2 regions of the Marinomonas epiphytica genome follow, and region 2 is predicted to be linked to the other one. Evidence: riboswitches for the same ligand, from Rfam matches in the RefSeq annotation. Region 2 holds a riboswitch; the other holds the start of a gene.

Region 1 (14,900 bases), on a different contig from region 2:
CATAATTTCCTCAACGCGGTTTTGGAAAGCATCGATTACTTTGGGATGATCATTTAAATAAGGAGTCTGGATAAACTCTACATGGCTGTTCTCTTGAGCAACTTTATCAACATAGCCTTGTATACGCTTGATAAGCCGTCCAGTAAATAAGAAGTACGGAGCTACTACAATACGTTTGAAACCAAGTTTCAGTAGCTTCTCTAAACCGACACCAACAGATGGGTATGTCACTCCGGAGTACACTGTGTCTGCCCAGCCAAATCCCATATTTTCATTTACAATTCGAGTTAATTTTGCGGCTTCTGCATTAGCAGAGGTATCAGATGTTCCACGGCCAACAACGACCAACATGGTGTCATACAGGTTTTCCGGTGGGTTTTCAGGGTCTAACCCAAGGGACTCATAAATACGAGCTTGAAACGCATTTATCATGTCGTCTTGCAGTCCCAATTCTCTGCCATAGGTTACGGTTAAGCCGGGGTGTTTTTCTTCATAAGTAGTGAGAACGGAAGGGATATCGTTTTTCGCGTGAGTGGCAGCAAATAACATTCCTGGAATGGCATATATTTCTTCTACGCCCTTGTCCACTAGGCGGTTAAGGCCCATGTGTATATTTGGGGCAGAAAACTCTAAAAAACCATACTCTACAGGTAAATCAGGATAACGTGCTCGCAACCCTTCGGCCACTAAACCAAACTCCCGTTCTGCGTCTTTATCTCGGCTACCATGCCCGCAAATCATAATGCCTTTTTTACTTTGAGTTATATTGCTCATTCTCTCTCTCTGTTTATTGTCTCTTACGACGCTATTTTAACCTTCTATGGCTTTTTTTACAGCGACCTTCTGCCCAAGATCACTGCCCTTGCTCTTGTTGCTGATCAAGATCAAGCAATAGAGATTGAATCTGTTCTTGGTAGCCTTTCTCATCCTGCCACATACCTCTTTGGATGGCTTCCAATAGACGCTCGCCCATTTCTTCTAACGCATGTGGGTTGTTATCACGCATGAAGGCTTGATTGTCTGGGTCCAACAGCAACCGGTCTGTCACTTGCTCATACTGATAATCTGCCACTAGATCGGTTGTTGCATCATAGGCAAACAAGTAATCCACTGTGGCTGTCATTTCAAAGGCCCCTTTGTAACCATGAGTTTGCATGGCATCAATCCATTTAGGGTTCAGTACTCGGGAGCGTACCACCCGGTTCAACTCTTCTTTTAAAGTACGAACTTTTGGCACACTTGGGTTGGAGTGATCACTATGATAAACAGTTGGAGCTTGACCACTCAGTTCGCTTACTGCATTGGTCATGCCTCCTTGAAACTGATAGTAGTCGTCAGAGTCTAGAATATCGTGTTCACGATTATCTTGATTTTGAACCACGGTATCGAGCTTAACTAAACGTGCTACAAAAGCAGATTTAGCTTCTACTCCATCGCCAGAAGCACCATCGTAAGCATAGCCTCCCCAGTTAATATAAGCTTGCGCTAAATCCCCTTGGGAGTCCCAGCAACGCTCGTCAATTAATCCTTGTAAGCCAGCCCCGTAAGCTCCTGGCTTGGAGCCAAAAACACGATAAGAGGCTTGCCGAGAAGCCTGTTCAGGAGCAACGCCTTGCTGAATAAGCGCCTGTTTTTGAGCATCAACATTAGCACGAATCACATTGCCCACACCGGGCTCCTCAAATTCGGCAATGGCTTGAACAGCAGAGTCAAACAAGCGCATTACGTTTGCAAAGGCATCTCTAAAAAAGCCCGACACTCGTAATGTTACGTCCACCCTAGGCCGCCCTAGCTGCATACAAGACAGCACCTCAAAATCAGTCACCCGATTTGAACCTGGAGCCCAGATAGGACGCACTCCCATCAGTGCGAAAGCTTGCGCAATGTCATCGCCACCGGTTCGCATAGTGGCAGTTCCCCATACGGAAAGACCGAGGTTCTTCGGGTAATCACCTTCTTCCTGCAAATGCCGATCAATTAACGCCTGAGCCGACTTTTGCCCAATAGCCCAAGCAGCAGGAGACGGAATCGCGCGATTATCAACTGAAAAGAAGTTTCGCCCTGTTGGCAAGGTATCTAATCGTCCGCGTGTAGGTGCGCCACTTGGACCAGGTGGTACAAAGCCACCAGCTAACCCTAAGATGAGGGACTCAACCTCATTGTTAGCGCTTTGTTCTAACGCCTTGAGAACATGCGCTTTAGCATAGCTCAATAATTGTGCGGTTAAGGGTAATGGCTGTGCGAGTTCTGCTAAATCAGCATGTTCTAATAAAAAGGTTTTCACTAAACCGGCGGCTAGGGTTTCCAACCTCTCCTTAGTATCTGCCTGGGTTCGCCAACTCGCATCCGAAACTCTGACTAACATGCTAGGCCTTGGACCTTGCCATGGGGTTGCCAGACTCTCCATAGGATTAAAATCATCAGGGCCTGAAAATAAGGCGAGATCGACACTAATGGCATGCAAGATTCCTAGACCGCTGGGTGAGGTACTCCTTGGTAGACGCAGTAATGCAACCAGCGTATCTGCCAATTTATCATGATCAGGTAGCTCTCCAAGCCGGTGCAGTCCGTGACGAATTTGCGCTTCTTTTATTTCACACAAATACGTATCAAGCCCTTCTAACACGGACTCTTCATCCCCTTCTTTTACACCAGACAACTCCTCAATAAGATGCGAGCTCTGTACCTTTTCCAGTATTTGTTCTTTAAGCCAAGTTTCGCGACGTACATCCATTCCCATCGCTTGATAAAACTCGTCCACCAAGCTCTCCAATTCAGCCATTTCTCCATAGCTTTCTGCTCGTGTCATAGGAGGCATAAGGTGGTCAATAATAGTCGCTTGAGTCCGGCGCTTAGCCTGTGCGCCTTCACCTGGGTCATTAACGATGAAAGGATAAAAATTGGGCATTGGCCCTAGGATAACATCAGGCCAGCAGGTACTAGATAAAGCGGTTCCTTTGCCTGGTAGCCATTCAAGATTACCGTGCTTACCCACATGAACAAAGGCATCAACTTGATACACATGGCGCAACCAAAAATAAAACGCCAAATAGCTGTGAGGCGGTACAAGGTCGGGGTCGTGATAATTGGCTTGTAAATCTAAGTTAAAGCCACGGGCAGGTTGAACCCCGACAAAAGTCTCCCCAAGGCGGATGCCAGCGACCATAAGGCGTCGCTCTAATTGCCCGCTTCGTTGGATAGTGCGGCATTTATGGTCGTCCTCGGGCGCTCCCCAGCGTTCCCAAATGGCCTGTTGAGCCACCAAAGGCAATTGATAAAAATACGTTAAGTAATCTTCTAAGGCTAGGCTTTGCCAACAGTCTCTTTCATGAAGCGTGTTAGGGTTGTTGGTAACAGTCCCCAATAACGTTTCAATTAGCTCATTTCCTGTTTGCGGAATCTCTTCAATTGAATAGCCAGCTTCTTTTAATGCAGTCAATAAGGTAACCGTGGACGTCGGCGTATCCAAACCCACACCATTACCAATACGACCGTCTTTAGTTGGGTAATTTGCCAATACAAAAGCCACCCGTTTGTGGGCATTTGGCTTAGCAGCAAGCACAGCATACCGCTTTGCTAATTGACCAACAAAATTAGCCCGCTCTGGGTGAAGTTGATAGCGAATAAGATCAACCTGAGCATCTTGGTGATAATGACTTAAGGCTTTAAAACTTATGGACCGAGTAATAATACGGCCATCCATTTCAGGCAACACCACCTGCATGGCTATATCTCTATTTCGCAGGCCCTGGGTTTGCTCTTGCCAATCGTCTTGTGTACTTGTCGATAAGATCAACTGTAAGACAGGCAGATTCAATGCAAAACTGGATGAAAAGTCTGTAGGCTGGGAAGCTAAGTCTGGGCTGTCTACTCGATTTGCAGCAAAGCCAGTGGTATTCAAAATTAGGCTAACTGTGCATTGTTCACTAAGATCCTCAATTAAAGACACCGCCATACTGTCTTTTAAAGAATTGACCGCGACGGCAATGGGGACCAGTTCAAGCTTTTCCAATATTGCAAGTAGCTGGTCGAACATGCCGGTATTGCCGCTCTGCAGATGAGAGCGATAAAATGTGACCATAACGACAGGCCAATCAGCCTGCAATGCATCTTTAAAATCTTCCCGCCATTGTTTAACACTGGCGATTTTTCCCTTTGAGTAGATCAATGCCGAAGGTAGCACACTGGGTTCTTGCCAAGAGTAAGATTGACCAAAATACTGGTGCGCTAAAAAATAAAACAGTTGTTTGGTGTTGTTAGCGCCACTCTCTCGAAGGTAGCGCCATACACGGTGAGCGGTTTCTATCGTACAGCTTGACGCCGCCATTAAAGCGCTATCAGGAGTATCATCCCCAGGCACCACAATCAATTGACGATTAGGCTTAGCGGCCTGCCAAGCTTGTAAACGTTCGAAACCGTAAGCCCAGTAATGCTCGCCACCAAGTAAAGATAAGACCACCAACTGAGTGTCTTCTAGTACCTTGTCTTCGTAGAGGTCATAAGCTGCTGGCTTGAGCAACTGCATCCAGTTAGCCAAACGCACTGTTGGCAGGGTAAATTCTGAGTTAGGCTCAGCGGCAATTTCATCTAAGCCTTGCGCCAAGGCTCCAATTAGGCTGTCCGCTGCAGCTAATACTAGAATGTCCGCAGGAGTTTGACCAAGATCAACAATGCCTTCGTCATCTACAAATCCGCCCGGTTTTGCCGCCAATAAATGCACGAGTTTACTTTACCTTCTTTATACGCTGAGAGCGTCATTAAGGGCGTCTTCAATCTGCTGTTTTTGAATCCCTTTGCCAATGAATACTAATTGGGTGCGGCGTATTTCATCACTTTGCCATAGTCGGTCAAAATATCTGTCTACTCGCATACCGACTACCTGAAACACTTGTCTCATAGGTTTACCATTAACCGCGGCAAAACCTTTCACACGATAAATATTATGAGCTTCAACTAATTGACTCAGAGCTTGTTGTAACAGCTCAGACTCAACTTCGCCAAGCTTAATCACAAAAGAATCAAAATGATCATGGGCATGATCGTGTTCTTCACCATGAGCATGGTGGTGGTCATGATGATTATGAATCTGATCGATTCTTTCTTCACTGGCAGCATCAATGCCCAGTAGCATGTCTAATGCAGCTTCGCCATTTTCAATATAGGTAGTTTTAACTCTAGCCGGTACTTGGTGACCGATCACCTGCTGTACTGTCTCTCTTTCAGCTGAGTCCAATAGATCATTCTTACTGACCACGACAAGGTCGGCGGCACTGAGTTGATCGTCCAGCAATTCTTGCAAGCTAGGGTCATGATCTAGGCTATCATCGGCGAGACGCTGTTGTTGTACTTGTTCTTCATTATTAGCAAAGCGACCCGCCGCTACGGCAGGACCGTCCACCACTGTAATCACAGCATCTACTGTGCAGTGCTCTTTAATACCAGGCCAATTAAACGCTTGTACTAAGGGCTTGGGCAAAGCTAGGCCACTGGTTTCAATAAGAATATGGTCAATGTCATGACGACGGGCCACCAGCTGTTCCATCACAGGTAAAAACTCTTCTTCTACTGTGCAACAAATACACCCATTAGCCAGTTCATAAAATCCATCATCAGAGCGTTGTACGTCGTCTTGGCCATCTTCACAATCTAGTGGGCAGGAACGTAACAAATCAGAGTCTATGTCTAATTCACCAAACTCATTCACTATTACAGCGATGCGCTTTCCAGCGGCTTGCTTTAATACGTTAGATAACAAGGTGGTTTTACCACTGCCTAAGAATCCAGTGACTATGGTTGTCGGAATTTTATTTAATTGCATGATGAGTCCTTGTTGATCTTATGAATAGGTCGAAAGATATGAGCTTGAGACTTATCGTATAAATAAGAATCTGCAAACTCGTCTGTGTTAAGCACCTGGCCGACTAAAATTAAGCTGGTACGCGTAAACTTCTTAGCGCGCACTTTTTCGACTATGTCAGCCAGTGTGCCTGTCACGTAGTCTTGATCAGGCCAACTGGTGCGATAACACACCGCCACGGGGCAATCGGCGCCATAAAATGGCAAGAGTTCTTCGACTATTTTATGAATTCGTGTCACACCAAGGTGGATTGCTAAGGTTGCTCCACTTTGCGCAAGAGCTGGTAAACGCTCCCGCTCTGGGAAAGGGGTTTTCCCTTCATAGCGTGTCATAATAACGGTTTGCGACACCCCTGATAAGGTCAACTCTTTTTTTAACAAGGCTGCCGATGCCGCAACAGCGCTGACTCCGGGAATCACTTGATAATCAATGTCTAGTGTTTCTAAACGACGAATTTGCTCGCCAATTGCACCGTATAGTGCTGGATCACCACATTGCAGCCTAGCCACGTCATGGCCATCTTGGTGGGCTTTAGCAATGACCGCCGTGGTCTCATCTAAGTTCATTTTGGCCGTATCATAAATGGCTATCGCTGTGTCTCTAACACTGTCGATTACCTGTGTCGGAATTAATGAGCCAGCGTATAAAACAACGGGACATTTTTTCATTGTTTTCACCGCTTTGACTGTCATCAAGTCAGGATCACCAGGCCCTGCACCAATAAAGTAAACTGTCATGTCCGCCTCTTAGAGTTTTTTCGAATAGCCACGTGGTGTATAGATCCACTCTTTTGCACCATTCAGAATATGCTTGCTGTCACTGTTACCAACACTCACCATGGTGAACATATCCACATCCTTTGCGTCCAAAGCCCCTAGCGTTGTGAAGGTGATGTCTTCTTCTGGGCGTGTTAATTGACGACCAATCATGACAGGCGTAGTAGCTGGGCGGTATTGCAATAAGACGTCCCTAGCATGGTTAAGTTGCCAATCCCGTTTTTTAGAAACAGGGTTATAAAAAGACACAACAAAATCCCCTGCCCCGCAAGCATGAAGGCGTTTATCTATTGTTTCCCATGGGGTAAGTAAGTCAGACAATGAAATGGTACAAAAATCATGACCTAACATGGCACCAACTCGGCTTGCTCCTGCTTGCATGGCCGAAATACCAGGGATAACGTCTATCTCAACATCAAGCCATTCAGGGTGCTTCTCTTTACCCTGCAATTGTAAATCCAACAATTCAAACACCAAGGTTGCCATCGCGTAAATGCCAATGTCGCCACTTGAAATTAATGCTGTGGTCTTGCCTTGTGCGGCCAAATCCAAGGCCAGCCTTGCTCGGCTAATTTCTTCGCCAAGGGGTAAATTATGAAAATTCTTTCCTTGGCTTAGCTCACCTAATAACTCTAGATAGTAGCCATATGCAACCCAATCACTGCAAGCTGCAAGTGCTTTAGTGGCTTTGGGCGCAACCAACTCAAGGTCACCAGGCCCCATGCCCATTACGAATAACTTGCTCATTTTCTCTCTACATAAATTGTGCGCATCAGTGCGCGAATGGGCGTATTGTACACTTAATATAAGTATTACGGAGTCAAAAGCCTCACGTTAAATTGAAGATTGTTCAGCTAATAAAGCAAAAAACATGAAAACCTATTTTTTTACACTCAAGCTTTTGACACCTTAGGATAAAAACACGTATATTCTCCCCCATCGGAAAATTCCGATTTCGTTCTCGGGGCGGGGTGAAATTCCCCACCGGCGGTAAGGAAATATATTTCTAAGCCCGCGAGCGCCTACCAACACACCCTTGGTAGGGTCTAGCAGATCTGGTGTGATTCCAGAGCCGACGGTTATAGTCCGGATGATAGAGAGCGTGTCAGACAAGACCTCCAATCGGGTTAGTACTTCTGTGCTTACTCGTGCTATAGGTATGCCAGTGTATTCTGGTGTATTTGCCTGTCCGTTCGCCCTGATTCACCTTTTGATATTTAGGAAGTTAACATGAATCAGAGCTCAACGAATTTTACTCCTGCTACTAAACGCGTTGCATTTCTTCACGCAACTTGGCATGAAGACATTGTTTTAAACTGTTTAGAGGGATTTAAAAAAGAGTTACTTTCACGCGGCTATCAAGCCGATCAAATTGATGTCATTTCTGTGCCTGGAGCATATGAAATTCCATTACAAGCCAAACTGTTAGCCAAAAGTGGCCAATATGATGCCATTGCTGGTAGCGCCTTGGTGGTTGATGGCGGCATCTACCGTCACGATTTTGTTGCCCAAACTGTATGTAACGCGCTGATGCAAGTACAGCTTGAGACAGAAGTACCGGTATTAACGGCTGTTCTAACCCCTCACAATTTCCATGAACACGACGAGCACAAAGATTACTTTACTCGTCATTTTGTGAAAAAAGGTTTAGAACTGGCTAATGCTTGTGACCAAGCAATTCGCTTAACAGAGGCGGCCAAAGCCCTATAGGCCCAAAGCAAAAGCCGCTTTACAAAGCGGCTTTTGCTAACATTATGAGTATCTTGCTTGAAGTTGCGTCAACAACTCCTGGTCATTGCCGTTTTTTATGTCACAAATACTGATCATATCTTCAACAAAGTAGCTCAAGGCCCGTTGCTCTATGGCCTTAATTCCCTCCTGTAGATCACTCTTTAAGTGAGCGTATTTAGACGCCGCGCCAAAATCACCAAATAAAATATGACAAGTCTCGGGATCAATCAGCACATTGTGGGCGTACAAATCCCCATGACTCACAGCACGTTCCGCAAAGTGTGCTACCAGACCTTCCATTTGTTCAATAATGTCATGCACCTGCTCAACACTGAAGCGTTGCCCTTGAGTAAAGGTATCACGAGTACAGCTGGCTAAACTGGGTGGTTGCCCCAAATTGATATAATGAGGTGGGATCAACTCCATGACCAAAGCCGCTCCTTCTTCTTGGCCTATTTTTGCTAATGGCGTCACCAAATTTGGATGACTACCCGTTGCCAAACATGCATCAAGCTCATCTTCAGGAAATCCATCGCTAGTCAACTCGCCTTTAAACACCTTCACTGCTACTTGCTCAGGAAAGTTCAGACTATTATTTACCCAACTTGCCTGAGAGATCACCCCCGAAGCTCCTTGTCCTAAAACTTGTTGCAACTGTAAATCTGATCTCTTAACTTTTACAAAGTCATCGTGTTGGTCTCTAGGGGCACAAAAAGGGTTACCAGAGAAAGCAAACCAGGCTAACTTTGGCAGTTTCAATACTACTTCAGGAAAAGTAGCCAACTGGTTGGCTGACAGTCGAATCAGTTCCAGATTATGACAGTTTGCTAAGCTAGCAGGTAAAGAAACCAGTCGATTACCCGCTAGGGCAAGTTTTTGAAGACGCCGACACTTACCAATGTCACTCGGTAGTTCATTTATCTGATTATCCGTAAGAATCAACCAGCGAGTTTGCTCAGGTATGGAGTCGCTACTGACCTTGCGAATCTGGTTCGCCTTAAAACCAATCATTTCTAATTTAGGACATTTACCAAGCACTTTTGGTAAGTGAGTAAACTGGTTATTAGAACAAAACAGAATGCGTAAATTCTTCAACCTATCTAGGTCATCAGGCAGTGACGCTAATTGGTTATTCGACAAATCTAGAATTTCTAGCGAATCCGCCAAATCATAAATAGCCGACGGAAAGTGATTGAGGTTTTCTGCAAGCTGCAAACGAGTAACACCTTGTAATTCACCATTCTGTAAGGCTTCTAATGTATGCACTGAGTACCCTTATTGTAAAAGGGCGAGATTATAACCTGCTAACTTATGCCTGTTCTACCAGGCGCGCTATCAAGGCTCAATAAAATCAATTAACTCGTTCCCTCATTGCTTGTTTTTGTTAAGATGACTTTTTAGTCAATTATCCATACAGAGACAACATGCAAGACAAGCTACGAAATTCTGACCTTTTTATTTATCGAGCTCTTTTAATCCAGGTCCCTATTTTACTATTCAGTGGCTTGCTAGGCCCTAAACTCATTGGCTTTTCTTTAATTAGCGCTTTAATGCTCTTTATTCTGACCCAAGCTTCCTACTCGCTGTGCAAAGGCCGCCCTATTTTTTCTGTTTTAGCAGCCATCATTATGATGCTGTATTCATCCGCATTAATTCAAAGCCAGCTTGGCATGATCGAAATGCACTTTCACGTATTTGTTGGCATGGCGCTGTTTCTAGTTTACCAAAGATGGCAACCCTTCCTAGCCGCACTACTGACCACAGCGATTTACCACATTAGCTTTATGTACTTGCAAATGGCGCAAGTTAGTCTGTTCGATATTCCGCTAATGGTGTTTTCTGGTCCTCATCATATGGGGGTTATGCTTGTACATTGTGCTTTTGCAGGAGCAGAAGCCATTGTTCTTATGTATATGGCCCAGCAAATGAAGAAAGAGTCATCCGCCAACTTAAATATTGCTAACACCATTCAGCAAGTATCCACAACGAAACAATTGTCTTTACGCATTAGCGACCCTAAATCAAGTGCTGAACAGGCCCTAAACACCTTATTAAATGACTTAGCGGCACTATTTGCTGACTTTCACAAAATTGCAGACACACTAACTAACACCAGCCAAAAAGTTGGTAAGATCAGTCAGCTAACCCAACAGCATGTGGAATCAAACCACGTAAGCTCAAGAGCTGCGATTCATTCCGCCGAACAAGTCACCTCCTCTATTAAAACCGTGGCTGAGCACAGTCTAACCTCTGCTACGAATATTAAAACTCTTGAACAAGCAACATTAGAAGATAGTCTGCAAGCCCATGAAATTATGAAGGATATGCAGCTGTTGGCCGATGACACTCAAGCCATCTCCAATTCTCTTAGCACTCTTACTTCCGATGTAGACAGCATTAACCTATTACTACAATCCATTCGTGATATTTCTGAACAAACCAATTTACTTGCTCTAAATGCCGCTATTGAGGCAGCACGAGCAGGTGAATCTGGACGCGGCTTTGCGGTAGTGGCAGATGAAGTAAGGACCTTAGCTCAGCGTTCAAGCGCCTCCACAGATGAAATTGAAAAAGTATTGGCAGACCTAAATAACAGCGTACAAAAAACTGTTGAATCCATTCAATCAGGCACACAAAGAACAGAAGTCAGTGTTGAGCATACCCACACCATTTCAGATGACCTAAAGAAAAGAGCCCAGGATGTAAGCGGCATTGCCAGCTCCAGCCAACACATCGCCACCGAAACCCAAGAGCAAGCTAGCCACGTTGAAGATATCAGCAATAAATTGAACGACAACGCTGATACCATAACGGAGCTACAGGACCTTATGCGCCAATTAAGTCAAGATTGCATAGACATCCAACAAGTAACAGAAGAATACAGCCACAAAGCCAGTACATTTAAACACTAGATACAATAACCGAAGGGGGCTGCTTTGGCTTACTTTGCGCTCCCTTTGACTAAGCTCTTTTGCTCTAACTTATTACGATAATCCGCCAATACAATTTCTAACGCCGTCACAGCTGTCTCTTCGTCAATATCATTAGTTTCTAGCAGTTCAATTAGATCTACCGCCAGTTGAATGTGTTTAGGGGCGTTCTCAAGCATCATTTTATTGTCAAATCCCAGTCAAAGAAATGCAGTATTATTGTGTCATTATGTAGTTTAAGCCTTGTAAAAGATGGTTTTTACAATCGTTAATGGCACAATATTATCTGTTTTAAACCCTTTGTAGATCAAGCTCCTGTCGAAGTTTGATAAGGTTCATTTTCTGTTTTCGAGGTCTTCTGTGGTAACAAATGATTTCTGGTTAGATCGCTGGCAAACGGGTCGCATTGGTTTTCATCAAGACGGCGTGAACCCAAAATTAATTGAGTTTTGGCCTTCATTTCCCCGTGGTACACGTGTGCTGGTTCCGTTATGCGGTAAATCCCATGACTTAGTCTGGCTAGCAGAGCAAGGCTATGAGGTAACAGGTGTTGAGCTGTCTCCCTTAGCTGTGGTGCAGTTTTTGGGGGATAACGATTTTTCTTATGAAACCCTCCAGCAAGACAACTTAAAAATTCATCAAGTTGAAGGGTTACCACTGCGCATTGTAGAAGGGGATTATTTTCAATTTACAGAAAATGATTTTGATGCCTGCTACGACCGCGCTGCCATGGTTGCCATGCCGAGTAGCAAAAGAGCCGATTACGTCAAACACACCCTTGCGCGCTTAGGGAGTAATGCATTTACATTACTCATTTCGTTGCATCATGATGGTGATGTGAACACCCCTCCTTTCTCTGTAAGTGAACAAGACATTCCAACACTTTGGGGCAATAAAATACGCAAGGTCGCCAGTGAAGATCTGGCTCAAAGCCAACATGATTATCAAGAACGAGGCTTTAACTGCTTTGAGGAAAGTGTGTGGCACCTCAAGGCTGACACATAATACTTAACGCCTGTTTTAGTTATTCCTGTATACCCTGGGTGTTTTCTGGGATAATAACCTATTCAATAATAACTTGTGGTAACAAGTTAGTATTTTAGCTTAGGCGAACCCCAAGAGAGCACCATGATAAAACGACACAAAACTGCTAAACACCTTTTCTCCTACCCACAGTATTGGGCTGAGTGCTATGGTGTGTCCCCTTTTCTCCCTACCACTCGCGAGGAAATGGACCAACTTGGTTGGGACAGTTGTGACGTTATCTTGGTAACCGGTGACGCCTATGTAGATCACCCAAGTTTTGGTATGGCTGTCATGGGCCGCCTGCTAGAGGCACAAGGTTATCGTGTTGGCATTATTGACCAACCAAACTGGCGTAATGTGGACGATTTTCAGCGCCTAGGACGACCCAACCTTTATTTTGGCGTCACTGCTGGCAACATGGACTCCATGATCAATCGTTATACGGCGGATTTGAAAGTTCGTAACGACGATGCTTATACTCCCTACGGTGCTGGCGGAAAACGCCCTGACCGAGCAGTCATTGTGTATTCTCAGCGCTGTAAAGAAGCCTTCCAAGATGTACCTGTCATGATTGGCGGTATCGAAGCCAGTTTGCGTCGAATTGCTCAATATGACTATTGGAGCGACGAAGTTAGACGTTCAGTACTTATCGATTCCACAGCAGACATTCTATTATACGGCAATGCCGAGCGTGCCATTGTTGAAGTGACCCATCAGTTGGCAATGGGCAAAACTATGGCCCAATTGACGAATATTCGAGGCACTACGATTGTCCGTGATACGCCACCTGGTGGTTTTTCTGAATTGGATTCAACCCGAGTCGACTGGCCTGGAAAAATAGATAAGATCTACAGCCCTTATGAATATATTCCGGAAGGAAAATGTCAAACAGATAATGGCAAAGAAGACGATGGCGTGATGCCAATTCGCGTGATACCTGCACCGTTACGCCGTGGCGAAAAGCTTATTCCTGAAAAGACTTATATTCGCTTACCTTCGTTTGAAAAAGTTTCAAAAGATCCTGTTCTTTACGCCCATACGTCACGTATTTTGCACCTGGAATCTAACCCTCATAATGCCCGTGCATTAATTCAAAAACACGGAAAAAAAGAAATTTGGGTCAACCCACCACCAATCCCATTAGAAACCGAAGAAATGGATGGGGTGTTTGATTTAACCTATGCCAGAGTACCTCACCCTAAATACCAGAAAGCCCGTATTCCTGCTTACGACATGATAAAAACGTCGATCAATATCATGCGCGGTTGTTTTGGTGGCTGCACCTTTTGCTCAATTACAGAACATGAAGGTCGTGTTATTCAATCACGTTCCCATGAATCTATTCTCAATGAAATAGAAGACATCAAAGCAAAAGTACCAGGTTTTACCGGTCATATTTCTGACCTAGGCGGCCCTACTTCCAACATGTACACACTTAACTGTAAAGATGATGAGATCCAAGCCTCGTGCCGTAAGCTCTCATGTGTGTACCCAACAATTTGTAGCAATCTGAATACCGACCATAGTCCAACCACTCAGCTGTACCGTAAAGCCCGCGCTATAGAAGGCATTCACACTGTGTCGATTGCCTCAGGTTTACGCTATGACCTAGCGGTAGAAGACCCAGAATATGTTCGCGAATTAGTGACCTACCATGTAGGTGGCCTCCTCAAAATTGCACCCGAGCACTCAGAAAAAGACACTTTATCAAAAATGATGAAGCCTGGTATGGGTACCTATGACCGCTTCAAGAAAATGTTCGACAAATATTCTAAAGAAGCAGGTAAAAAACAGCACTTGATCCCTTACTTCATCGCGGCTCACCCGGGAAGTTCCGATGAAGACATGATGAACCTTGCTCTATGGTTAAAGAACAATGATTTTAAGCCGGATCAGGTACAGACTTTTTATCCATCGCCTATGTCTTTAGCGACCGCCATGTACCACTCAGGGAAAAATCCTCTTAAGCCTGTTTCTTATAAGAGTGAAGAGGTTTATACGCCGAAAGATTATAAGCAACGCACCGTACAAAAAGGCTTTTTACGCTATCACGATGCTAGCAACTGGAAAGACCTGCGTAATACCCTAATAACCATGGGCAGAGCGGACCTTATTGGCCACGGCTTAAACAAACTTGTTCCACCAGAAGAAAAAGATAAACAACAACCACGTCGGCCAAGAAAAGCCAAGCCTGGCCAGCGTACTGGCGCATCCCACAGTTCTAATCGCCCAACTAAAGACAACATTAGTCAGGCTCAAAAAACGAGACGTAAAAGCAGTAATGCCAATAGCACAATCAATGGTATGAATAAGAAAAGAAAAACAAAAGCAACTCGCTAAGCCTTGGCGCACCTTTTAGAACAAAAAAAGCCCCAAGAGCTATCCACTCTTGGGGCTTTAAAGTCTGAGATAGCTGCTAAACGTGTAAACGATTATACAAGGCTGCTCTTCTTTGTTCCGCTGCAAGCTGTTTCTGGCTAGCAAAACAAAACACTAGAACTTCTGTGGCCGCAATCAACACCAAGGTGTAGCCCAAAGTTTCCACCCCTTCCTCAACGATATTTTTTACCACACGTACGT
Region 2 (14,900 bases):
TGGGATTTTTCGACAGCTCCAGCAAAACTTTCAGTCATGTTTCCAGTTGGGGATAAAATATTAGGCGGGGCAACAACAAGGATTTTTGGGTAAGGAAAACCCTGGGGGTTAGGAGTACGAGCCTTCTTAATTAATTGTTCAATACCCTTGGCTGCCTCGAATGCCCCTATGTTGAAATGGCGTTTTAAGTCATTTGTCCCTAGCATAATGATAAGCACATCCACTGGACCAAAGGTCTCGAGCGCGGCTTGAATGTAAGTAAGACCATTGCGTCCTTCAGAGAAAGGATCTTGCCAAATCGTAGTTCGGCCCGGTAATCCGAAATTGATGACTGTATGCTCAAGTCCTAATGCCGACTGCAAAATGGACGGCCAACGCAAATGCTCAGGATATCGCCCTCCGTTAGGTACGCTTCCCCAAGTTAAAGAGTCTCCGTAACATAAAATGGTTGCCATGGTGTTCTCCTTTTTTATTCTCAAGTTTAGCTAAGAAATGCGTAATAACATAGTTCGTGTTAGGCTGTGTTCTTCAGAAATAAAAATTATAATATACGAGCGTTATTATGACTTTTAAACATAATGGTGAATATCTAGACACAGCTTTTACTCGTCTAAAAGGGTTATTTGAAAGTCACCCTTATCCTTCTTATGAGCAGCGTCAACAGCTGCTTACCTCACTACAACAAGGGCTTCTGCAGTATGAAGATGAGTTACTTGACGCATTAAATGCAGATTATGGTAACAGGCGACCAGAAGAATCTCGTTTGATTGAGCTTTTACCTACCTTTAGTGAGCTCAAACACGCCAAAAAGTCGTTAAAGCAATGGATGAAGCCTGCAAGGCGTAAAACACATATCAGTATTCAGCCCTCGCAGGCAAAGGTGATTCATCAACCAAAAGGGGTGATTGGTGTCATATCGCCATGGAATTACCCTATTTTATTAGCACTGGGCCCCTTGATTGGCGCTATTGCGGCTGGAAACAGAGTTATGTTGAAAGTCTCTGAGTTCTGTCCAGCAACGAATCAAGTGCTGTCGCGCTTACTCGCCGAATCACTGGGGGAGGATTGGGTTGTGCTAATCGAGGGAGAGGCTCAGGTTGCCAATCATTTTACCCAGTTAGCTTTTGATCATATTCTCTTTACTGGCTCGACCTTAGTTGGTGCCAAGGTGATGGAAAATGCAGCGAAAAACTTAACGCCAGTCACCCTTGAGTTAGGAGGAAAGTCCCCCCTTGTTATAACAGAAAGCGCCAACATTCAGCGTGTTGTCAGTCGAGCGCTATTTGGTAAGATTCTCAATGCAGGCCAAACTTGTGTTGCTCCCGATTACATCCTTTGTCACCAAAGCAAAAAAGCTGAATTAGTGAGTAAGCTCAAAGAAGAACTTGCTAAACTGTACCCTAAAGGTATAAATAGTGAAGACTATACCTCAATGATTAATGAACGCCAGTTGTCACGGCTTAAGAGCTATCTAGCCCAAGCGGAAGAGTTAGGTGTTAACTGTGAGAATATTTTACCTCAAGGGCCTAAAGAGCATGATGGAAAATTTGCTTTACACCTTGTGCATGAGCCTTCTAACGAATTGCAATTAATGCAAGATGAAATCTTCGGCCCGATTTTACCTATTCTTACTTATGACACTTTTGATGAGGCTTTGACTCATATTAACCAAGGGCAGAGACCACTGGCGATGTATGTTTTCACTCAAGACAAACTTGAGATGAAATTGAGCGAAGAGCGTGTTCACAGTGGTAGCTTGGTATTTAACCATACCTTAATTCAGGTGGCTCAAGTAGATCTTCCGTTTGGGGGAATTGGGCATTCAGGCATGGGGGCGTATCATGCCCAGGAAGGTTTTCAGACGTTCTCCCACAATAAGGCTACTCTATACAAGCACGGGCCTGACTTGCTGAAGCGATTTTTACCCCCTTATCGCGCTTGGCCGCACCGTTTGATGAAGAAAATCTGGCGGTACCTGTAGAGCGTTAAAGGAGTGATGAGCTGGTATGCTTTTTCTCGTGATCTAGCAGCCAGCGCTTTCTTTCAAGGCCTCCTGCGTATCCAGTTAGACTGCCGTCTTTGCCAATGACGCGATGGCACGGGATGACAATCGCAATGCGGTTCATACCGTTTGCTCGTGCTACGGCGCGAAAAGCCTTAGGGTTATTGATATGATCAGCTTGCTGTTGATAGCTTGCCGTCTGCCCATAAGGAATATCCCCAAGAGCTTCCCAAACCTGTTTCTGAAAGTCTGTCCCAGGGTAATCTAGGGGCACATCAAAGTGTTTCCTTGTACCTAGAAAATACTCATTAAGTTCTGACTTCATTTGTTTTATATGAGAGTTTTCACCACTAACTATTTGAGCTTTTAGTCGCTTTTGCAGGTCTTCAAACTCTGTTTCCAGCATGCGTCTATCAACAAATTCCAGTAAGCATACCCCCTGCTCTGTCGCGCAAATGAACATAGGACCAATAGGCGTAGTAAGTCGATCAATTAATATCACATTGTTCTCCGAATGAAACTTTGGTGAGTGACCTAAAAGTTTTTTAAATGTGTACCCAAAGCCGCTAAGAGATTCATAGCCTGTATCTAGTGCAGTATGAGTTGCGCTCTTGCCAGATTTAAGCTCTTGATAAGCTAAGTTAATACGATACATTCGCTGAAAGGTTTGAAAGGTCATTCCATAGTGCTTTTTAAACCAACGGCGGACATAAATAGGCCGAATATTTTTATCTCTTAAGTTCTGGTCGGTAATTTTGGCCTTTTCACTGTTACGAACTAAATCAATAGCTTGCCCTACTTCATCAGGAGTTTGATGAGCATTCTCTGTTGGGCGGCACACTTTACAAGGCCGATAGCCAGCATCTAGAGCTTCTTTGATTTGAGTATAAAAAATGACGTTTTGTCGCTTAGGTTTGCGAGCTCTGCAGGTTGCAATACAGAAGATAGACGTGGTTTTGACACCGACGAAAAAGCTCCCCACATAACTGGGCTCTCTATTTAACAGGGCTTGATAATACTCATCTGCCAGCTTAGTGTCTGTAATAACCATGCTTTCTCCATCTCTAACTTCCTATAATCATAGGTTAATCTAGCTAAGAGAAAACCGACAACCGAAAATTGAACAAGTATTTTTACAATAAATAGTGTCTAAGCAAGGCTTGAATTCTCTTCCTAATTGTTTTGGCTTTCTTTATGATGGCGCAAAAAATAACATCGCTCATAAAGGGAGGTTGCGTGGATTACAGTTTATTTACCATTGGATTACTTATTGGTACGGGGTTCTTAGCGGGGATTATTAATACCCTTGCTGGAGGCGGGTCTAACTTGACTCTTCCTGCCTTAATGGTAATGGGGATGCCTGCAGATATTGCTAATGCTACTAATCGGGTTGGTGTTTTTCTCCAAAATGTAACAGCAACAATGGGGTTTAAAAAGGCAGATAAGCTCAATGGCGATGATATATTACCCGTGATGATCCCCTCTTTATTAGGTGGTGTGGTTGGTGCATTTGCTGCAAGTTATGCTCCTGAGTACTGGTTAAAGCCTCTTTTGTTAGCTGCTATGATTAGCATGACGCTTCTTATGATCATTCGACCTGCATTAGTGGCGCCACCGGAAGGAACTCGAGCTTTTAAAGTAACGGAAAAACCATCGGCTTGGTTTGCCTTGTTTATAGCCGGCATTTACGGTGGTTTCGTACAGGCCGGGGTTGGCTTTATTTTAATCGCTGCACTTGCAGGAACACTCAGATATGACCTAGTACGCACAAACGCCTTAAAAATGGTTTGTACGCTAGGCTTTACCGCTTTAGCGCTTGGGGTGTTTATTTGGAATGACCAAATTTTATGGCTCCCTGGGCTTATTCTTGCCTCTGGAACTATGCTGGGCTCCCATTTGGCTGTAAAAATGGCCATCACGGCAAACCCTAACCATTTAAAGTGGTTCTTATTTATTATGACAGTATGTGGCAGTGCCGCGGCACTATTAAGTGACTAAGGGCGAATAAATTCTGCTCTGGCTTTAGTGATGCGGAGCCGCATTTCACAATGTGCTTCGTGATCGTTTACCATGCCCATTGACTGCATGAAGGCATAAATTGTCGTCGGGCCAACAAATTTCCAACCGCGTTTCTTTAATTTTCTAGCCAATTGCATGGCCTCCGGACAAGTCGTTCTAGGTAGGTCATCGAGAGAGGATTCAGAAGGCTCGAATTGCCATAAGAACTTGGCTAAAGAACCATGCTCGTTAATGATCTCAATCGCTCTTTTGGCATTGTTAATGACTGCTTCGATCTTTCTTTGATTCCGAACTATCTTTGCATTGGCTTTTAATGACGCAATATCTTCTGCAGTGAAGCGGGCCATTTCGTATGGGTCGAAGTGTTTGAAGGCCTCTCGAAAGTGTTCTCTTTTGGATAGAATGGTGCGCCAGCTCAAACCTGACTGAAAAGACTCTAAGCAGAGTTTTTCAAACAACTTTTGATCATTCGCAACAGGCCAGCCCCATTCCTCGTCATGATATCTAGGAAAATCTGGCGCATCATTTACCCAATTACATCGATTCAAACTTCTTCCTTTAATGAGGCATTACTTTTAAGCAATGATTAAAAAGGTTTTCAGCGTCAGTGAGTACAGCATAATAAACTGACCCCTTAATTGGCAGAGCATTACTTGTTTTCTTGTTAATAGCTAAATATCCTGCGGAAGATAGACTTTGGCTGGATGCAAGGTTAGCGTTTACTGTTGCAATGATCTCATTAAGAGAGTCGTTTTTTACACTATCTTCTTTTAACGGAAGACTTTTATTGAACTTGCTTTGTAATGCTATAAGCCGGTTATCAGAAGCTTGATAATATAACTCATGCGCTTTAATAATACTGGTTACTACTTTGAAGTCTTTATATTTCTCCTTCCCTTTTTCTGTAAACTCGGAGCATTTAGGCCTAAAGCGCTCAATACTAAAACCATTAACAATGGTAGCACCTGCAGAGTTGTTCGAATAATTCGTACCGCCTGTTAGCTGCTCAGATATAAACACACCGTTTTCAAGTTTGAGCTCTTGTGACCAGTTATAAACCAAGCGGTTCTTTTGGGCAAAAAATGCATATATGTCATTACGAATAGCTGCAAGCGTATTTTCTTGTATGTTGAATTGCTGTTGTGCTTCTTGGCAAACGGCATCATTTGCGGGTTTTTTAGCTTTACATTGTAATAATTTATTGGCTGCGACAATGTAGTGCTCGGCCGCATTGAGTTCTCGTTGCTGGTTAACAACAAGCTGATCAAGAGCCGTCGATTCGGATGGATAATGTTCATAATGTACACTTCCGCTTTTACCATTTACGGATCCAAAACAATTAACTGTAAACGGTGAGCGATATCGACTTGCTAGACAAAGCTGGCCTGATTCTAAAGCCAACTGCCCATTTAGAGAGACGTAAGTTGTTTGTAACGGGTGCCCCCATACAACCCATTTACTGGGATTCATAAAAACGCCATCATTACGAGCTGATACGGTTAAGTTGTCGACAACTCTGAGCTCGCTACTAGAGCAAGCAACAAGAAAAGCAGAAAGGGGAATAATTAGAGTTTTCATAGCCACATCCTTGTTGTTGGGTATTAAAAATGTAGGCTGAAATTACTAACCTGGCAAGGATAGTAATATTTGCACCCTCTTCTATAATTAGCTGATAATGATCGTGTTAGCGATAATACGCATTCTGTGTCCACGAGCAGGTTAATATCATGAAAACGTTAAAACGGTTAATTATTGCAGGCCTTGCTGTTTCGGCCTCTTTTTCTGTGGCTGCACAACCCTCGGTGAATGAAATGCAAGACTGTCAGGCTTTTATTGATTTTGTGGATCGCAAAATGACAGTGACTGCCGATGTTTATGAAGCAACAGACTTGAACCTTATTCGAAAAGGTTTGCAGTCTTACAATGTCTTTATTCAAGAGCAAATTGTTTCTCCGGGTATTTTGGCTTATAGCCAAGGTGATACAGCCAAAGCTGAATATCTTCAGCAACAAATTGATGTTTATAAAGTGACGGTCGTGGACAAGTTAGGAGAAAGGTATCCTGAGCGTAAATTATTAACGGATTTTGCTTTTGCCATTAATGAATGTGCGAAGAAAGCTTTGCCCAACGAAGAAACCCAAGTGCAGCAGCTGAAAACATCTTTAGATACTATTATCAAGTTAGCTCAAAAAGCCTAAAAACGAGGCGAACTCTGCCTAGAGGCATTGCCTTATAGTGATACTGACAGTAAAGTTAGCATCTCAAATTTATACAATTTAATCGAACTTCGGGGCGGGGCGAAATTCCCCACCGGCGGTAATGAAAGTGCATTTCGTGTTTTCAGCAGCCCGCGAGCGCTTATTTAATCAAATTTGATTAATAAGGTCAGCAGATCTGGTGTGATTCCAGAGCCGACGGTTATAGTCCGGATGATAGAAGGTCGACCAGTGAAAAAAGGTATACAACCTATTTTAGTAGACGTCTTGCCCTGCTAGTGCGCAAGGCGTTTGCTTGTCTTGTGCTGGCTGGTACATTTCTCATCACCCCTGTGCATCTTATTACGAGGAGCAATCTAAGATGGCAGGCACATTTTTTATTATGGTCGCATGTTTTACATGGGCCTTAGACACACTCATTCGTTACCCTTTACTAAATGCAGGCTATTCCACCCTACAGATAGTGCTAATTGAACATTTAGTGTTAGTACTCGTAACAGCCCCTTTGCTTTGGCGCTATCGGGCTGAGTTTAGTGCTATGTCAAAAGCGTCTTACGGTTGCTTACTGTTTATCGGGGGAGTTGGCTCAGCAATAGGTACTTTGGCTTTCACTCAAGCCTTTGCCTACTTAAATCCTACCGTTGTGATCTTATTGCAAAAGCTACAGCCGATTATTGCCATCATTTTGGCTTATCTGTTTTTAAAAGAGAGAATCCAAGCCAACTTTGTTCAATGGGCCTGTGTAATTTTATTAGGAAGCTTGGTCATGATGTGGCCTGACTTACTCACTCTGCAAGGTGCACAATGGCATTATGCTAGTGACAGCACCAGTGTGATAAAAGGATATGGTTATACCCTCATTGCGGTATTTGCATGGGGGGCAGCTACGGTATGTGGTAAATATTTGTCCCATCAAAATATATCAGCCAATGCCATTATGTCTGGGCGTTTTGTGGCGGGCTTGTTAGTGTTAGTGCCCTTGGCGCTGGTTGATTCGTCAAGTTTGGTGGCTATGGCAACGAGCGACATAATGCTGGCAGTACTAATGGCGTTATTAAGCGGATTGATCGGAATGTGGTTTTATTATCGAGGTTTAAGAACAGTGCCTGCTCAAATGGCGACTTTAGCAGAGCTGTCTTTTCCTGTGTTTTCCGCAACGATTAACTGGCTGGTGTTAGACATGGGGTTAACCAGTTATCAACTTATCGGTGGAGCTATGTTGATATTTGGCAACATTGGTTTGCGCTTAAAAGAAATCAAGGCTTCTCAAGCGATAAGCACTTAAGCTAAAAAATCAAAAGTACCAATAATGTGTCAAATCCCTCAAGTGATCTAAGTATACGCTAGCCAGCTTGAGGGCTTCGGAGTATGCTACTCATAAGTCTTTTTAGGTTAACAAGTTAGCAGGGAGAATAGCATGACTGATTACACATTAGCTTTTATTGGGCTTGGTGTTATGGGGCGTCCAATGGCAGGGCATCTGAGCCAAGCAGGTAATCAAGTAACCGTATTTAATCGCACGAAAAGCAAGGCAGAACAGTGGGCTCAAGACTACCAAGGAAGCTTTGCCGATACGCCTAAAAGCGCTGCTAGACAAGCGAACATTGTATTTCTTTGTGTCGGAAATGACGACGATGTTCGTAGTATGGTATATGGCGAACAAGGCGTTCTAGCCGGAATGCAAGCGGGGGACATACTTGTTGATCATACGACCACTTCAGCAACCTTGGCCGTGGAACTTGCTCACGCTTGCCAACAAGAAGGTGTGTACTTTATTGATGCCCCTGTGTCTGGTGGGCAAGCCGGTGCCGAACAAGGAAAATTGACGGTCATGTGTGGCGGCCCATTAGAAGCTTTCTCAACGGTCGAGCCGATTATGCATGCTTATGCACAACAGGTGCAGCTAATGGGCGAAAACGGTCAGGGCCAAAGGTGTAAGATGGTTAACCAGATTTGTATCGCTGGTGTGCTACAAGGTTTGAGTGAAGCCCTATTATTGACTAAAAAGTCTGGCTTAGACGTACGACAAGTTGTCGATACCCTGCAACATGGTGCTGCAGGTTCGTGGCAAATGATTAACCGCTTAGAAACTATGTCTCGAGACGAATTTGATTTTGGTTTTGCCATTGACTGGATGCGTAAAGACCTCGGTTTTTGTTTGGATGAAGCTAAATCCCATGGCCTTGACCTGCCACTTACTCAGCAAGTCGATCAACGCTATGAAAAGTTACAACAAGCAGGCTTAGGAAGAATGGATACATCCGTACTTGTTAAGGCTCTTAACTAAAGTCCAGATACTTTTCACCTTCTTGAATTACCCTCTAATATCATTTTAATTGCCTTGCCCCCCCCCTTGATTAGGGGGTAAGAAAGGATAGTGTATGCCTAACAAGCTCCCTGTAGGGAAAACTCATTGGCTGGCTGTGATTTTGCTTTGGTTTGCGGGAATCAGTGCAGCCATGCAGTTTGCCAAGTTTTCTATTTCTTATGATGCCTTATTGTTGCACTACCAGGCAGGAGCCACCCTTACCGGAGCCGCTTTATCTGTGGTTGGGGTGGTCGGTCTTATTCTTGGTGTATCGGCAGGAATGTTGGCAGGGCGTTTAGGGTACTTGAATGTATTGATCTGTGCTTTACTCATTGGCGCGTTGGTTTCTTTTGTTCAGTCTTTCTTGCCCTCTTTTAACGTGGTGCTCATGACTCGAGTGTTGGAAGGGTTCTCGCAATTAGGTGTGGTGGTCGCTGCGCCTACTTTGATCTCCCGCTTAAGCGCCGATCAGCATAGGTCGTTAACAATGGGAATGTGGGGCACATTCTTTGGTGTTGCGTTTGCTTTAAGTGGTTGGCTAGGGGTGGATATTCTTAAGCAGTATGGCTTATCTACTTTATTTGGAGTGCATGGCACCCTTATTCTTAGCATGGCCGTGATACTTTTTTTCTTATTGAGAAAGCATCCTGTGTTGGCAGAAATGCTTGTATCAAAGAGCTCGATAGGCTTTTGGGCTCAGTTATTGGCTGTCTATCGTAACCCTAGGTGCCTATTACCAAGTGCCGTCTTTCTTTGTTATACCTGCTCACTGGTGTCGTTACTGACCTATATTCCGCGCATGGTAACGAATGAAGTGTTAGCATCCAGCCTGATGATTATCTTGCCGCTCATTAGTACATCAGGCTCTTTTATTGCAGGGGCGTTGGCGCAGTATTGGCTCGCTCCCACAAGAGTGGCTCTGGTTGCTTATTCAGGGGTTGCCATTAGTGCGTGCATATTATTGATTGTGAGTCATGAAGCCCATTATTTTGCACTAGTTACCGGTGTGCTTATTTTATTCTTGGGTATGATACCGGGCGCCTCTTTAGCCATGATTCCGTTATTGGCTCGAAATCCTGAAGAGCAAGCACAAGGTTATGGTCTGATCGCTCAATTCGGCAATTTAGGCGCAACCATTGGGCCGCCAAGCTTCGCTTTATTAATAAGTCTATTCAGCTTAAATGGTATGGTAGGTCTAATTTGGTTGGTTTGCTTGGCGGGTATCAGCCTAAGTTTTGTAGCCAGTGGCATGGCAAAAGCGAATCGTACAGCCTTAAAATAAGGTTCGTATTTCTCCCTAGAGTAAAAAATAAAAAAACTTGTAACATTTTCTACTTTTTGACGTCTAACTCCTAACATTTAAATTAATAGCTTCTTTTTAAGCTCAACTATGTGTTGGAGACATTGATGAAGAAAATAGGACTTTTGGTCATAATCGCAGCAGTCGTTGCAGGTTTTTTCCATTTTAATCTACACCAACTACTGACTCTTGATGGCCTAAAGACAGGTCTTGAGCAATTTGAATCCCTTCGTGCAGAGAGCCCAATTATGGTAGCTGGTGCCTTCTTAGGGCTCTATATCATAGTTACTGCCCTTTCATTGCCTGGGGCTGTCATTATGACACTGGCTGCAGGGGCCTTGTTTGGATTAGGGGTTGGAACCTTGTTGGTGTCTTTCGCCAGTAGTATTGGCGCAACCTTGGCCTTTTTAGCTTCTCGTTACCTATTGCAAGATACCGTACAAGCTCGTTTTGGTGATCGCTTAAAGGCGTTTAATGAGGGCGTTGCGAAAGACGGTGCTTTTTACCTCTTTACCTTGCGGTTAGTGCCGGTATTTCCGTTTTTCTTAATTAACCTATTAATGGGGCTAACCAAGTTACCGGCTTTTACTTTCTATTGGGTAAGTCAGCTGGGTATGTTGGTGGGTACGCTAGTCTATGTGAATGCAGGTACTCAACTAGGCCAATTGGAAAGCCTTTCTGGTATTTTGTCTCCTTCCTTATTGTTCTCTTTTGTTCTGCTAGGAGTGTTTCCTTTGTTAGCGAAAAAATTATTAGGAGCTATTAAAGCTCGAAGAGTTTATGCCAATTACCAAAAGCCTAAAAAATTCGACCGCAACCTAATTGTAATCGGTGGTGGTGCTGGTGGTTTGGTGAGTGCTTACATTGCGGCTGCGGTTAAAGCAAAAGTTACTCTAGTAGAAGCTCATAAAATGGGTGGGGACTGCTTAAATTATGGCTGTATTCCGAGTAAAGCCATTATTAAAAGTGCCAAGGTCGCGCAACAGATGCGACATGCCGAAAAATATGGCCTTGATGCGAGCCAACCAAGCTTTTCATTTAAAAAGGTGATGGCGCGCGTTCATGAAGTCATTGCCAAGGTTGAGCCCCACGATAGTGTAGAGCGCTACACAAAACTGGGAGTTGATGTTGTTCAAGGCTATGCCACCATTGTTGACCCTTGGACAGTTGAAATTAAGCTAAATGATGGCGGCACTCAGCGTTTAACTGCACAAAGCATTGTATTGGCCACGGGTGCTCGTCCTTTTGTGCCACCAATTCCGGGTTTGGATGACGTTGGCTATTACACGAGCGATACTCTTTGGTCAGAATTTGCAAAATTTGATGAGCCACCAAAGCGTCTAGTAGTGCTAGGTGGTGGGCCAATCGGAAGTGAGCTGGCGCAAAGTTTTGCCCGTCTTGGTTCAAATGTCACACAAGTTGAGCGTGCTGAACGCATTATGATTCGTGAGGACCAAGAGGTATCCGAGTTAGTTCAAGCAAGCATGCGTTCCGATGGCGTAGAAATACTGACTTCTCATAATGCGATTCGTTGCGAAAAAGAAGGCGATGTAAAGCGTCTGATTGTTGAAAAAGACGGCCAAGAAAAGATTATAGAGTTTGATGCTCTGCTTTGTGCGGTTGGTCGAGAAGCGCGCCTAGAAGGTTATGGCTTAGAGAATCTTGGTATTGAAACCCAACGTACCATAGTGACAAATGATTATCTTGAAACCTTGTACCCGAACATTTATGCCGCAGGAGATGTAGCTGGCCCATATCAGTTTACTCATGTCGCAGCTCACCAAGCTTGGTATGCCGCTGTAAATGCTTTATTTGGTACCTTTAAGAAATTCAGAGCGGATTACCGTGTTATTCCATGGGCTACCTTTGTAGACCCAGAAGTCGCTCGTGTAGGTTTAAGTGAACAAGACGCTAAAGAGCAAGGTATTGCTTATGAAGTGGTGCGCTATGGACTAGATGACCTAGATCGTGCCATTGCAGAAAGTGCGGATCATGGCTTTGTAAAAGTTCTTACCGTTCCAGGAAAAGATAAAATACTGGGAGTAACGATTGTAGGCCAACATGCTGGTGACTTACTGCCTGAATTTGTCCTTGCTATGAAGCATGGTCTGGGCTTAAACAAAATTTTAGGCACGATACACACTTACCCAACTTGGGCTGAGTCCAACAAATATGCAGCAGGTGAGTGGAAACGCGCTCATGCGCCGCAAAAAGTACTTAACTTGTTGGAAAAATATCACACTTGGCGTCGAGGTTAAGAAAATGAAGAATTGGTTATTGATCCTGTTAAGTGTGTTTGGACTTAGCAACCTAAGTCATGCAGATAATGCCTTCGACCATGACGTTTGGGATAAGCTTGTAACAGCGCACGTACACCTAATAGAGGGTGGGAAGGCGAGCCAAGTGGATTACCAGGCTTTTGCTGATAATCGAGCGGTACTGAAAGGTTATTTGTCTCAACTTGAGGCGGTTGATCAAGCTAGCTTTGATGCCTGGCCAAAGGATGATCAGCTAGCGTTTCTCATTAATGCTTATAACGCTTGGACCGTGGAGCTCATTCTAACTAATTGGCCTGATTTGGAGTCAATAAAAAACTTAGGTAGCTTATTTAGCTCCCCTTGGAGTAAGTCTTTTATTCCTTTACTGGGTAAAGAGCGTTCTTTGGATGATATTGAACATAAGCTCATTCGCGGCACTGATCGTTATCAGGACCCACGCATTCACTTTGCAGTAAACTGTGCAAGCATCGGTTGCCCGGCATTAGCGAATCAGGCCTATCAAGGTGATAACCTCGACCATTTGCTAGAAGCGCAAACTCAGCTGTTCTTAGGGGATTCTAGCCGTAATCGTCTTGTAGGTGATACGTTAGAAATTTCCTCTATCTTCAAATGGTATAAAGAGGACTTTGAAAAAGGTTGGAAAGGCTATCAATCCTTAGAGTCTTTCCTAGCTCACTATGGCGAATATTTATCTTTGTCAGAGGGTGATATCGCGCAACTTACAGCCAAGAAAATGGACATTGATTTTTTAAAGTATGACTGGGGTCTAAATGCCAAGTAGCAGGGAGTCAGCCTGGTACGGGCTATAGTATGATTTCAGAACTTCAAGCATGGTTAGTATCGGGCCATGAAACGGTCGGCATGATGTTTGTGGGCATTATCTTGTTGTCTTACCTATTGGAAGATCTTGCCATAGTGACCGCAGCTACCCTGGCCGTACAAGAACTTATCGCTCCTAGTGTTGCATTAATTGCCATCTTTATTGGTATTGCAACAGGAGATTTGGGTCTATATCTATTAGGGAAATACGGACGAAGTTGGCGTTGCTTACGTTACCGTGCTTTGTCTAATAAGCGTTTTAAAATGCTTCAAAAAAGGCTCAATAAGGGAACATTCTGGAACTTATTTATTATCCGTTTTGTCCCAGGGTTAAGAACGGCCGGTTTCACTTTGAGCGGCTTTTTGTCGGTACCATTAAGTATTTTTATTGGCTCAGTAATTTGCGCTACCGCTCTTTGGACAGGGCTGGTTTTTAGTCTAATTTACTACCTTGGCGCTAGTGCATGGTCGCAAGCTAGCGAATATCAATGGCTCATGATTCCGATTGCTTTTGCCTTACTGTTTGTTGTTAATCGTGTTGTGAATAAATCAATTTCTAGGGGTTTTGAGTGAATAATCCAATAACTACCCAATATATACCAGAAGGGAAAATTAATGCGGGTATGCCTTTCTTAGAAGAAGACACAAAACGCAGTGTTTCTCCTTATGAGTTTCTACCTGCGTGGTTTTTTTACACACCTGTTGTTGTTCAGAGTCTGTTTCAAGGGATACGACACGGTAATTGGGCATTACCTCTAATCGCTAACCCAGGCATACATCTAAGTGGCATGGTAGGCGAGTCAAAAAATGATATTTTAAAATTAGCAGGCCCAATTGCTCGTGATTGGATTTCCCCTTTCATTACTTGTCAAAAAAGTTCTGCAGAGTTAGAGCAACAAGTAGAGCAAGCTCTGAGCGCATTAGCTGGATCAAATTTAACCTTTCCTCTTGTGGCTAAGCCTGATCTAGGTTGTCGTGGCGTTGGCGTAAAGTTAATAAAAGATCGCCAGCAACTCACAGAATATTTTCGTATTTTTCCTCAGAATGCACGCTTTTTATTACAAGAAAAAGCCCCTTATGAGGCTGAAGCAGGTGTGTTTTATGTGCGTCAACCCGATTCAAAACAAGGGGAAATTATATCCATCACTCTAAAATATTCTCCCTTAGTAATAGGTGATGGCAAGCGGAATTTACGACAACTGATCGAGGATTCGCCTCGTGCGGGTCAGCTAAGCCACCTATATTTACCTCGACACACAGAAAAATTAGATTGGGTGCCTGCAAACGGTGAAGAGTTTCAATTGGCTTTTGCCGGTAGCCATAGCCGAGGTTGTATTTTTCGAGATGGTAATCAATACATCAGTCAGGCGTTAACGGCTAAGTTAGATGAGGTTCTAGGAGATATTGATGGCTTTTTCTTTGGCCGTTTAGATATCAAGTTCAAAAACATTGATCGCTTTATGGCTGGGGAAGATTTCACTATTTTAGAAATCAATGGCGCTAGCAGCGAAGCGGCTCATATATGGGATAGAAATACTCCGCTTTTAGAGATTTATCGGACCCTATTGAAACAATACCGGCTGTTGTTTCAAATCGGTGCTAAGCAGGTAAAACTCGGCCATAAAACGCCAAGTTTTAAAAGTCTATATCAAGCGTGGCGGCTTGAGAAATCCTTAACCGAACACTATCCGAGTACGGACTAAGGAGCGTTCAAGGTGGGTATGAGAAAGGTGAGTAGCCATGCGTTAGAGCAGTTAGAGTCGGTTCATGCAACCCTCAAAGGCTGTATAGATACACTAAGCCAAGGGCAAGAATTTTTAGAAGGGATAACTGATCAAGTCTACTGCTATGATGCAAGGCCCTTTGTTGATAGCACAATAGGGCAGCATTTTCGTCACCTGTTAGACGTTTTTTTATCTGTGCGACAAGAGATTGGTGTGGTTGATTACAATACACG

Evidence for each region. Region 2 has a riboswitch for FMN ahead of ACYVGZ_RS13445 (DMT family transporter). Riboswitches for the same ligand answer to the same signal wherever they lie in the genome.
Region 1: linked by a shared signal. The riboswitch ahead of ACYVGZ_RS11320 (6,7-dimethyl-8-ribityllumazine synthase) and the one ahead of ACYVGZ_RS13445 (DMT family transporter) in region 2 are both predicted to bind FMN.

The regions. Positions count from the first base shown of each region.
Region 1 is NZ_BAAGVX010000033.1:213,521-228,420, forward strand. Features, by position in the region: gene ACYVGZ_RS11295 (sirohydrochlorin chelatase) at 1-774, opposite strand, end outside; gene cobN (cobaltochelatase subunit CobN) at 854-4,720, opposite strand; gene cobW (cobalamin biosynthesis protein CobW) at 4,739-5,818, opposite strand; gene cobM (precorrin-4 C(11)-methyltransferase) at 5,809-6,594, opposite strand; gene cobJ (precorrin-3B C(17)-methyltransferase) at 6,604-7,380, opposite strand; FMN riboswitch at 7,587-7,739, shown strand; gene ACYVGZ_RS11320 (6,7-dimethyl-8-ribityllumazine synthase) at 7,864-8,343, shown strand; gene ACYVGZ_RS11325 (leucine-rich repeat domain-containing protein) at 8,386-9,630, opposite strand; gene ACYVGZ_RS11330 (methyl-accepting chemotaxis protein) at 9,789-11,276, shown strand; gene ACYVGZ_RS11335 (DUF2496 domain-containing protein) at 11,306-11,476, opposite strand; gene ACYVGZ_RS11340 (class I SAM-dependent methyltransferase) at 11,655-12,299, shown strand; gene ACYVGZ_RS11345 (YgiQ family radical SAM protein) at 12,423-14,660, shown strand; gene ACYVGZ_RS11350 (hypothetical protein) at 14,737-14,900, opposite strand, start outside.
Region 2 is NZ_BAAGVX010000038.1:216,189-231,088, forward strand. Features, by position in the region: gene ACYVGZ_RS13410 (SGNH/GDSL hydrolase family protein) at 1-455, opposite strand, end outside; gene ACYVGZ_RS13415 (coniferyl aldehyde dehydrogenase) at 563-1,981, shown strand; gene ACYVGZ_RS13420 (bifunctional transcriptional activator/DNA repair enzyme AdaA) at 1,986-3,053, opposite strand; gene ACYVGZ_RS13425 (sulfite exporter TauE/SafE family protein) at 3,239-4,000, shown strand; gene ACYVGZ_RS13430 (DNA-3-methyladenine glycosylase I) at 3,997-4,569, opposite strand; gene ACYVGZ_RS13435 (hypothetical protein) at 4,580-5,599, opposite strand; gene ACYVGZ_RS13440 (hypothetical protein) at 5,749-6,219, shown strand; FMN riboswitch at 6,301-6,466, shown strand; gene ACYVGZ_RS13445 (DMT family transporter) at 6,599-7,522, shown strand; gene ACYVGZ_RS13450 (NAD(P)-dependent oxidoreductase) at 7,655-8,524, shown strand; gene ACYVGZ_RS13455 (MFS transporter) at 8,619-9,827, shown strand; gene ACYVGZ_RS13460 (FAD-dependent oxidoreductase) at 9,953-12,103, shown strand; gene ACYVGZ_RS13465 (DUF547 domain-containing protein) at 12,108-12,905, shown strand; gene ACYVGZ_RS13470 (DedA family protein) at 12,935-13,516, shown strand; gene ACYVGZ_RS13475 (D-alanine--D-alanine ligase) at 13,513-14,646, shown strand; gene ACYVGZ_RS13480 (hypothetical protein) at 14,659-14,900, shown strand, end outside.